2 regions of the Bradyrhizobium sp. UFLA05-112 genome follow, and region 2 is predicted to be linked to the other one. Evidence: riboswitches for the same ligand, from Rfam matches in the RefSeq annotation. Region 2 holds a riboswitch; the other holds the start of a gene.

Region 1 (4,826 bases), on a different contig from region 2:
CCCGAGCTTGTCGAGCCCGGGCAGGAAACGCTCCTGCTGCTGGCGGCGAAACACGCGGAAGACGAATTCCGCGGCATCCGCAGTGCCGCGCCGCGTCACCACGGTGAGGATGAGGCCGGTGAAATAGGCATGGTAGAGATCGGCGATGGCACGCCAGCGTTTCCACTGGGCTTCCTGCGCGGAGTCCAAAGCGGCGGCCATGTTCGCTCCCGATCGTCGTTTTGATCGAGTGTGTCACTGCAATCCGTGGCGGGCAACCTGACGCTCATGCAGGGCGCCCTGCACGCTCCCTCGCCAATTCCGCATCACGAAGCCTGCGGAGGCGGCGCAGCCTTGGCCGCGCGCTCGCGCTCGACCCTTTCGGTCACGTCGCGCGCCATCGCCACCGCTCCGTGCACGGCACCGCCGGCATCTCTGACAAGCGCAAACGTCATCTCGATGTAGAGCTTGCGTCCGCTCTTGTGCAGTGCGCGGGTCAGCGTAGGACGGCCGGCAAGCTTCATCATGCCGCTCGACGTCGCAGTCTCAAAGCCCTTCCAGTGCGCGGCGCGCAAATGTTCGGGAACGATCAGGTCGAGGTTCTGGCCGAGCGCTTCTTGCGCGGAGAACCCGAACAGCGCGCTCGATGCACGATTCCATCGGACGATCGTGCCCGAGCGATCCGAATAGATCAGCGCATCCGCGGCGTCTTCCAGAATTCTTGTGTCGAGGTCGGATTGATCTGTCATGTCGCCACCTCGCTTACAGCTCGGATTTAGGTTCACATCCTGGCACACATTCGGTGTCATCGCCCGACTTGTTCGGGCGATCCAGTATTCCAGAGGCAGCTATTATAGAGTCGATAGGCCGCAGCGTACTGGATGCCCCGGTCATCAAGCCGGGGCATGACGGCGGCGGGTGGGTGGGCTAGCAGCTACACCCGAAAGTGCTTGCTCAGCTTCAATCCCTGCGCCTGGTAGTTCGAGCCGATGCGCTGGCCGTACATGGCATCGGGCCGCGCCAGCATCTTCTCGTAGACGAGGCGGCCGACGATCTGGCCGTGCTCGAGGATGAAGGGCACTTCGCGCGAGCGCACCTCGAGCACCGCGCGCGCCCCCTGCCCGCCGGCGCCCGCATAGCCGAAGCCGGGGTCGAAGAAACCGGCATAGTGCACGCGGAATTCACCGACCAGGGGATCGAACGGCACCATCTCCGCGGCGTAGTCCGGCGGCACCTGCACCGCTTCCTTGGACGCTAGGATGTAGAACTCGCCGGGATCGAGAATGAGGCTGCCGTCGGGACGCGCCGAGATCGGCTCCCAGAAATCCTCGATCGCGTAGCCGGCGCGGCGATCGACATCGACCACGCCGGTGTGGCGCTTGGCGCGATAGCCGACGAAGCCGCCGCCCTTTTCGCCGGAGAGATCGACGGAGACGGCGACGCCGCCGGTGAGATCGGCATCGTCGATGTCGACGAGACGCTCTGTCGCATGCAGCGCCTCGAGCTCGTCAATGCTGAGGATGGCATCGCCGGTGCGGAAGCGCACCTGCGACAGCCGCGAGCCCTCGCTCACCAGCACCGGAAACGTTTTAGGGCTGATCTCGGCATAGAGTGGGCCGTGATAGCCCGCACCGATCATGTCGAAACGGCGGGTGCCATCGGCGATCACGCGGGTGAAGACGTCGAGCCGACCGGTCGAGCTCTTCGGATTGGCGGCCGCGACGATCTCCGGCGGCAGCGCGAGACTCTCGAGCAGCGGCACGATGTAGACGCAGTTGGTCTCCAGCACCGCGCCGTCGGTGAGGCTGAACTCGTGCAGCTTCAGCTCGTCGATGCGCTCGGCGACGGTGGCGCCGGGCCCGGGCAGGAAGCTCGCGCGGACGCGGTAAGCAATATCACCGAGTCGCAAATCGAGGCTTGCCGGCTGAATCTGGCTTTCGACGAAGTCGTAGGCGGGCAGGATAAGCCCATCATCCGCCATCGCCGCGATCATGCGGTCGGGCAGGATACCATTGGCGTCGGCGGCGACCGTGAACGTCAACCGGTGGTCCTCATCTCGGGTCAAACGCATCCAAAAATGCGGAAAAACGAACCTTTTACCGCTATCCGATGGATGCCTTGACGAAAAGGCCATGGCGGAATATGAGCATGACTTATCCCGTGGTGATTTGAGCCGGCCGGCTTGCAGCCACGTTAAATAAATCGCTAAACAGGCCGGGGACCTCTGTGATCCCGGCCAGTGGAGATATCCAGGCCGGTTTTTTTGTGACCATTTTCGCATCGATGGTCATGTCGGAGGTACCTATGTCGAAGTCGCCCGCCAACTACCGTCCCGAAACCCGGCTGGTTCATTCCGGCACCCTGCGCTCGCAATATGGCGAGACGTCCGAAGCGCTGTTCCTCACCCAGGGCTACGTCTACGCGAGCGCCGAGGAATGCGAGGCGCGGTTCAAGGGCGAGGATCCCGGCTTCATCTATTCGCGCTATTCCAACCCGACGATCGCGATGTTCGAGCAGCGCATGATCGAGCTCGAGGGCGCCGAAGCCGCCCGCTCGGCGGCAACCGGCATGGCCGCGGTGACGACCGCAATCCTGGCGCCCTTGAAGGCTGGCGATCACGTTGTGGCATCGAGGGCGCTGTTCGGCTCGTGCCTCTACGTGGTGCAGGATCTGCTGCCGCGCTACGGCATCGAGACCACGCTGGTCGACGGTCTCGATCTCGACCAGTGGCAGCGCGCGGTCAAGCCGAACACCAAGACCTTCTTCCTGGAAAGCCCGACCAATCCGACGCTCGACGTGCTCGACATTCCCGCCATCGCAGAAATCGCACACAAAGGCGGCGCGCGGCTCGTGGTCGACAACGTGTTCGCGACGCCGATCTGGCAGAGCCCGCTCGCGCTCGGTGCCGATGTCGTGGTCTATTCCGCGACCAAGCACATCGATGGCCAGGGCCGGTGTCTGGGGGGCGTCATCCTGTCGTCCGAAGCGTTCACCGCCGAGCACATCCACAACTTCATGCGCCAGACCGGGCCGTCGATCTCGCCGTTCAACGCCTGGGTCCTGCTCAAGGGGCTGGAGACGCTCGGCGTGCGCGTGCGCGCACAGACCGACACCGCGGCCCGCGTTGCCGAGGTGCTCGCCAGCCATCCAAAAATTTCGCGTCTGGTCTATCCCGGCCGCGCCGATCATCCGCAGGCAGCTCTCGTGAAGAAGCAGATGCGCGGCGGCTCGACGCTGGTCGGGTTCGAGGTCAAGGGCGGCAAGCAGGCCGCATTCCGCGTGCTCAATGCGCTGAAGCTCGCCAAGATTTCCAACAATCTCGGCGACGCCAAGAGCCTGGTGACGCATCCGGCGACCACGACCCATCAGCGCCTGAAGCCGGAAGACCGCGCTGCGCTCGGCATCAGCGAAGGCTTTATCCGCTTCTCGGCGGGGCTCGAGCATGCCGACGATCTGATCGAGGATCTCACCGCGGCGCTGGAGAAGGCGTAAGGTAGCCACGCTTTCGGAAAAGTAGGGTGGGTTAGCCGAAGGCGTAACCCACCTCTTTGCTCTCCACTCGTCGAGAGAAGTGGTGGGTTACGCTTCGCTAACCCACCCTACAATCGCTACAGCAGCCGAGCTACATCGGCCGATAGGTCCGCACGTCCGCAGGCACGTTGACCCCTAACTTGATCTGGCCGACGGAGCGGATGATGTCGTCGCCGAGGAGCTGCGCGAAGCAGGCGTAGCCCCAATCATTCATGTGCAGGCCGTCGGAGATCACAAAACTCTCGACCGGAATGGCCTGCTTCTCGTGCCAGTCGCGCATCACCTCGAAGCGCGGGAAGATGCCGACGTGGCGGAGCTCCGCGACGCGGCCGAGCAGCTTCACCATCTTGCCGGCGCTCTCGGGACGCTCGGTGACGCGCGGCGAATATTGCGGATCGACCAGCACGATGTCTGAATCGCCGGCCGCCTGGATGCGCGTGATGCCGTCCTCGACGAGCTTTGCGGTGTCGCCCGGATCGAGGTTGCGCAGCACTGCATTGGTGCCGACCTGCCAGATCACGAGATCCGGATGCACGTCGATCACCTCCTTCTGGAGGCGCTTCATCATCTCGGGCGCGTCCTCGCCGCCGACGCCGGCGTTGATGACGGCGATGTCGGCGGTCGGATATTGCCGGCGAAGCTGCCCGGCGAGGCGGTTCGGATAGTTGAAATCAGGCGAGCTTGCACCGAAGCCTGCCGTCGATGACGATCCGAACGCGACGATGACGACTGGCTTGCCCGCGACCAGCTTGTTCGCGACGTGCGGCAGCGAGCCCATCGATTTTGCGCCGCCCTTGTTCGCGCTGCCCCTAGGCGGCAGGCACGGCACGCGGCTAAAGATGTCGCCGGCGGATTTGGCGACCTGCTTGACCTTGTCGATGGCCCGCGCGGTAAGACCGCGCTGCTCGGAAGATTCTTGCTGGCTGGTCGCGGCGGTCGTGGCCTGCGGCGCGGGCGCCGGACTAGCGGCCTGCGGGGCCGTCGGCGCGACAGCCACGGCCTGCGCGCGGACGGGTGAGAGCGACACAGGCATCAGCAGCGCGGCCACAATGGGCGCAGCCAGCCATGCCGTCAGGCCAAAAGGGCGGAAAGAACTCATTTACGCTAAACCTCAATTTTGCTGCTGGGCCGGACCGAGATGCGCGGCGTCGACGACGAATTGCGCCAGCGCCCGGCCAAGGCAATCATGGACCTGTTTCGCCAACTCCGGTCCGCGCGAGGGATTGAACAGGTCAAACTGACCTTGATCATTCCATTGACGCATGATCGCGAAACGGTCGAACAGCGGGATATCATGCTCCTGCGCCACCACGCGC
Region 2 (4,826 bases):
TGGAGAGATAGATGCGGCGAACGCCGCGGAGAAGAGAGCCAGCGCGCTGACGTGACGCAGCCGGCCGAACGCAAACAACTCAAACATTCTTCATCCTTCGTTGACACCCCCAATCCCCATCAGCCGGTGCGGCGGCCGACATCCGCGGGTTGTATGAAAGTCCAGATGTGGCGAGAGCAAGGCACAATGCTGCATAGCAGAAATTCGCTTCAGGGAATTTCTGCGATGATCCTGCATCGATGCTGGTCCGATGCTGCCGCATTGCTGCCCACAGCATTAACTGCGATGCTTAACGCGACGGCTCAGAAAGAGGGAGACGGTTAATGCCCCACGCCACGACCAGAGACGATGTCGGCATCTATTTCGAGGAAACGGGCCACGGCACCCCGATCATCTTCCTGCACGAATTCGCGGCGGACCACACCAATTGGGAGCCGCAGATGCGTTACTTCTCGCGCGGCCATCGCTGCATTTCCTATTCGGCACGCGGCTATACGCCGTCGGACGTGCCCGCGTCAGCCGACCTCTACACTTACAAACACTTCTACACCGACGCGCTCGCCGTGCTCGATCATCTCGGCATCGACAAGGCTCATCTCGTCGGGCTTTCGATGGGCGCCTATTCGTCGCTTCAGATCGGCTTGAGCGCGCCACAGCGCGCGCTGTCGATGACGCTGGCCGGCGTCGGCTCAGGCTCGGAGCTCGACAACCTCGAAGCCTGGCGCAAGCAGTGCCGCGCCAATGCCGAGCAGTTCGAAACGCTGGGCTCCGCGGAAGTCGCGAAAGTCACGCGCGAGGCGCCGAGCCGGATCCCCTTCCTCGTGAAGGACCCGCGCGGCCACGCCGATTTCTATGCCGCACTCGCGCGCCACGATTCCAGGGGCTCGGCCAACACCATGCGCGGCTTCCAGGGCGGACGTCCCTCGATCTACACGATGACGGACGCGATCGGGCGCGTCGCCACGCCCGCGCTGATCATCTGCGGCGACGAGGACGACCCGTGCATCGGGCCGAGCCTGTTCCTGAAGAAGCATCTGCCGGCGGCGGGGCTTGCGATGTTTCCGAAGTCAGGTCACGTGCTCAATCTCGAAGAGCCCGCGCTGTTCAACGAGACGGTGGAGCGGTTCATCACGCTGGTGGAAGCGGGCCGATGGCCGGTGCGCGATCCGCGGTCGGTGCCGGCGAATTGATGCGAAGGCGTCACCTCATACTCCGTCACTGCGAGCGCAGCGAAGCAATCCAGACTCTCGCCGCGGAAAGACTCTGGATTGCTTCGTCGCTTCGCTCCTCGCAATGACGGGAGGCTACTACTTCCCGCCGCCGCGGCTCAGCAGAAACACGCCCTGCTCGCCGAACAGATTCCATACCCACCAGGGCAGCCTGAGCCGCAGCGGACGGCCGTAGAGATCTAGCGCTTCGGCGCGCTCCATCTTCACGCCGATCTCGTCGCAGAGCTGGACGAAATCCTTGATGGTGCAGAAATGGATGTTGGCAGTGTCGTACCATGTCGCCGGCAGATTCTCCGTGCGCGGCATGTGGCCGCCGATCAGGAGTTGCAACCGCATCTTCCAGTAGCCGAAGTTCGGGAACGACACGATGGCGCGGTGGCCGATGCGCAGGAGATTTTCCAGCACCACCTTCGGCTGCCGCGTCGCCTGGAGCGTCTGCGACAGGATGACGTAGTCGAAGGCGTCGTCGGGGTAGTTGAAGAGGTCGGTGTCGGCGTCGCCCTGCACCACCGCGAGCCCCTTGGCGACGCAGCGGTTGACGCCCTCGCGCGACAGCTCGATGCCGCGACCGTCGATGCCGCGATTTTCCAGGAGCTGCAGCAGATCGCCTTCGCCACAGCCCACGTCGAGCACCTTCGAGCCGTGTTTGACCATCTCCGCAACCAGCAAATGGTCGGCGCGAAACTGGCCGGACTGTTCGGTCGCAAGGCCGCCCAACGGCAGCACTTCCTGTACAGACATGGCTAGCCGCCCTTGCCGTTGAGGCCGCGCGCCTTGCCCGCGGATTGCAGGAAGGCGCGTGAGATATCGAAGAATTCGGGGACGTCGAGCAGGAAGGCGTCGTGGCCGCGATCGGTCTCGATCTCGGCGAACGACACCCGCGCGCTCGACGCGTTGAGCGCGTGCACCAGCGCACGCGATTCCGAGGTCGGGAACAGCCAGTCGCTGGTAAAGGACACCACGCAGAAGCGTGTCTTGACGCCGGCAAACGCCTTCGCCAGCACGCCGTCATGGTCGCCGGCGATGTCGAAATAGTCCATGGCCCGCGTCAGATAGAGATAGCTGTTGGCATCGAAACGCTCGACGAAGGACGAGCCCTGGTAGCGCAGATAGCTCTCGACCTGAAAATCGGCATCGAACGAGAACGTCGGCAGCTCGCGGTCTTGCATGCGCCGGCCGAACTTGCGGTGCAGCGCGGCATCGGAGAGGTAGGTGATGTGCGCAGCCATCCGCGCCACCGCCAGCCCGCGATGCGGATGGATGCCGTGATCGGTATAGCGGCCGTTGTGCCAGTCGGGATCGGCCATGACGGCCTGGCGGCCGAGCTCGTGGAAGGCGATGTTCTGCGCGGAGTGCCGTGTCGAGCAGGCGATCGCGAGCGCGGAGAACACGCGCTCAGGATAGGCCGCGGTCCATTGCAGCACCTGCATGCCGCCCATCGAGCCACCGACCACGGCAAACAGCGTGTCGATGCCGAGACGGTCGATCAGCATCGCCTGCGCGCGCACCATGTCGGGGATGGTGATGATGGGAAAATCCAGGCCCCACACCTTGCCCGTCGCCGGATTGAGCGAGGCAGGTCCCGTCGAGCCCATGCAGCCGCCGATCACGTTGGCGCAGATGATGAAGTAGCGTTGAGGATCAAGAGGCCGGCCGGACCCGACCAGGGTCTCCCACCATCCGGGCTTGCCGGTGACGGGGTGGATATTCGCGACATGCTGGTCGCCGGTCAGCGCATGGCAGATCAGCACGGCGTTGGAGCGCTCGGCATCGAGCTCGCCATAAGTCTGGTAGGCGATCTGGAACGGGCTGAGATCGATGCCGCAATCGAGCGGCAACGGATGCTCGGCGCCGAAATACGCAACCTGCGAACTCGGATGATCCGCCTCGTGCGAGCGCTCTTCGGCGATCGCGGGGCTCGGTACTGACGTGACGCCAACCATCTGACCATCGACCTCGTTGGCGACGGCCCTCAAGCCGCCGCTGACATCAGGCCATGAAAAACCCGGCCTGAACGATAGGTTCGGCCGGGATCGGATGCGTCCCCGGCCTGTTTAGCGAGTTTTTTAACGTGGCTGCAAGCCGGCCGGCTCAAATGACCACGGAACAGGCAAAAACTAGTTGCTGGAGCGGTTTTCGTCAAGCCGCTGTACCGATTAACCAAAAGGGAGCCTTGCGAAGTCAGGCGAAATGACCGTCATTTCTCTTTGCTTTCGGCGTCCATCCTGCCTAATCAAGACCCATAGCGCCCGCGGGTCCGCCTCGGCCGATCCGCTTTTGAAGACCTCTCAACAGCCTCTGGCCCAAATGTCCCAACGTCCGCCCGCGCCACCATCGTTGCAGGAATTGCGCAAGGAGATCGATGCGATCGACGAGGAAGTGCATCGCCTGCTGATGCAGCGCGGCGACATCATCGATCGCCTGATCCAGGCGAAGCAGACGCAGGAGGTCGGCTCGGCTTTCCGGCCGGCGCGCGAGGCCAGCATGATGCGCCGCCTCGTCGAGCGACATCGCGGCATCCTGCCGCTCGACACCATCGAGAGCATCTGGCGCGTCATCATCTCGACCTTCACTTACGTGCAGGCGCCATTCTCGGTGCATGCCGACGTTTCGGTCGGCGAGTCCGCGATGCGGGATTCGGCGCGCTTCCATTTCGGCTTCACCACGCCCTATGTGCCGCATTTCAGCGCGCAGGCCGCCGTCGAGGCGCTGGCGAAATCGAAGGGTGATCTGGCCCTGGTCTCGGCGATCTCGAGCCGCACGCCATGGTGGAGCGAGCTCGAGGCCGAGGGCGCGCCGAAAATCATCGCGCGGCTGCCGTTCCTCGAGCGCGCCGACCATCCGGCCGCGCTGCCCGTCTTCGTGATCTCGCGGGTTGCCGACGACGCCATGGTCACGGAGGTCCAGACCTGGAGCGTGCGCGTGTCCGGCTGGAACGCCGACACGGCGAGGGCGCTGGCGCCGCTCGCCGACATCGTCGCGGTGCCCGATACCGCCTTCGACGGCGCTGCGCTGCTGGTGTCGGAGACCGGCATCGGCTTCGAAAAAATTAAAATGGCCCTGATCCGGGCCGGCGCCTCGGTCCGCTCGTCGGCTCTCGTCGGCGGCCATGCAACGCGCTATACGGTGCCCCCGAACGGGTCGACCAAATCTGATGTGAAGGCTTAAGGCCGCCCCGCATCCTTCCGGAGTAGACGATGTCCCGCCCCGTGCCGAATCCCGGCATTCTCGATATTGCGCCCTATACGCCCGGCAAGAGCCCGGTGCCGGAGCCGGGCCGCAAGGTGTTCAAGCTGTCGGCGAACGAGACGCCGTTCGGACCCTCGCCCAAGGCGATCGAGGCCTTCACGCATGTGGCGACGCATCTGGAGGACTATCCGGAAGGCACCTCGCGCGTGCTGCGCGAAGCGATCGGCCGCAGCTATGGCCTCGATCCCGACCGCATCATCTGCGGCGCCGGCTCGGACGAGATCCTCAATCTTCTCGCGCACACCTATCTCAGCCAGGGCGATGAAGCGATCTCCACCACCCACGGCTTCCTCGTCTACCCGATCGCGACCATGGCGAACGGTGCCAGGAACATCGTGGCGGCGGAGG

Evidence for each region. Region 2 has a riboswitch for S-adenosylmethionine ahead of metX (homoserine O-acetyltransferase MetX). Riboswitches for the same ligand answer to the same signal wherever they lie in the genome.
Region 1: linked by a shared signal. The riboswitch ahead of SO180_RS05020 (O-succinylhomoserine sulfhydrylase) and the one ahead of metX (homoserine O-acetyltransferase MetX) in region 2 are both predicted to bind S-adenosylmethionine.

What each region holds. Positions count from the first base shown of each region.
Region 1 is NZ_JBANBK010000006.1:2,776-7,601, forward strand. Features, by position in the region: gene SO180_RS05005 (hypothetical protein) at 1-201, opposite strand, end outside; gene SO180_RS05010 (PAS domain S-box protein) at 306-728, opposite strand; gene SO180_RS05015 (2'-deoxycytidine 5'-triphosphate deaminase) at 914-2,050, opposite strand; SAM riboswitch at 2,130-2,209, shown strand; gene SO180_RS05020 (O-succinylhomoserine sulfhydrylase) at 2,284-3,471, shown strand; gene SO180_RS05025 (SGNH/GDSL hydrolase family protein) at 3,602-4,609, opposite strand; gene SO180_RS05030 (SGNH/GDSL hydrolase family protein) at 4,622-4,826, opposite strand, start outside.
Region 2 is NZ_JBANBK010000058.1:42,850-47,675, forward strand. Features, by position in the region: gene SO180_RS28690 (TIGR02594 family protein) at 1-87, opposite strand, end outside; gene SO180_RS28695 (alpha/beta fold hydrolase) at 324-1,190, shown strand; gene metW (methionine biosynthesis protein MetW) at 1,308-1,970, opposite strand; gene metX (homoserine O-acetyltransferase MetX) at 1,973-3,172, opposite strand; SAM riboswitch at 3,263-3,342, opposite strand; gene SO180_RS28710 (chorismate mutase) at 3,537-4,397, shown strand; gene hisC (histidinol-phosphate transaminase) at 4,427-4,826, shown strand, end outside.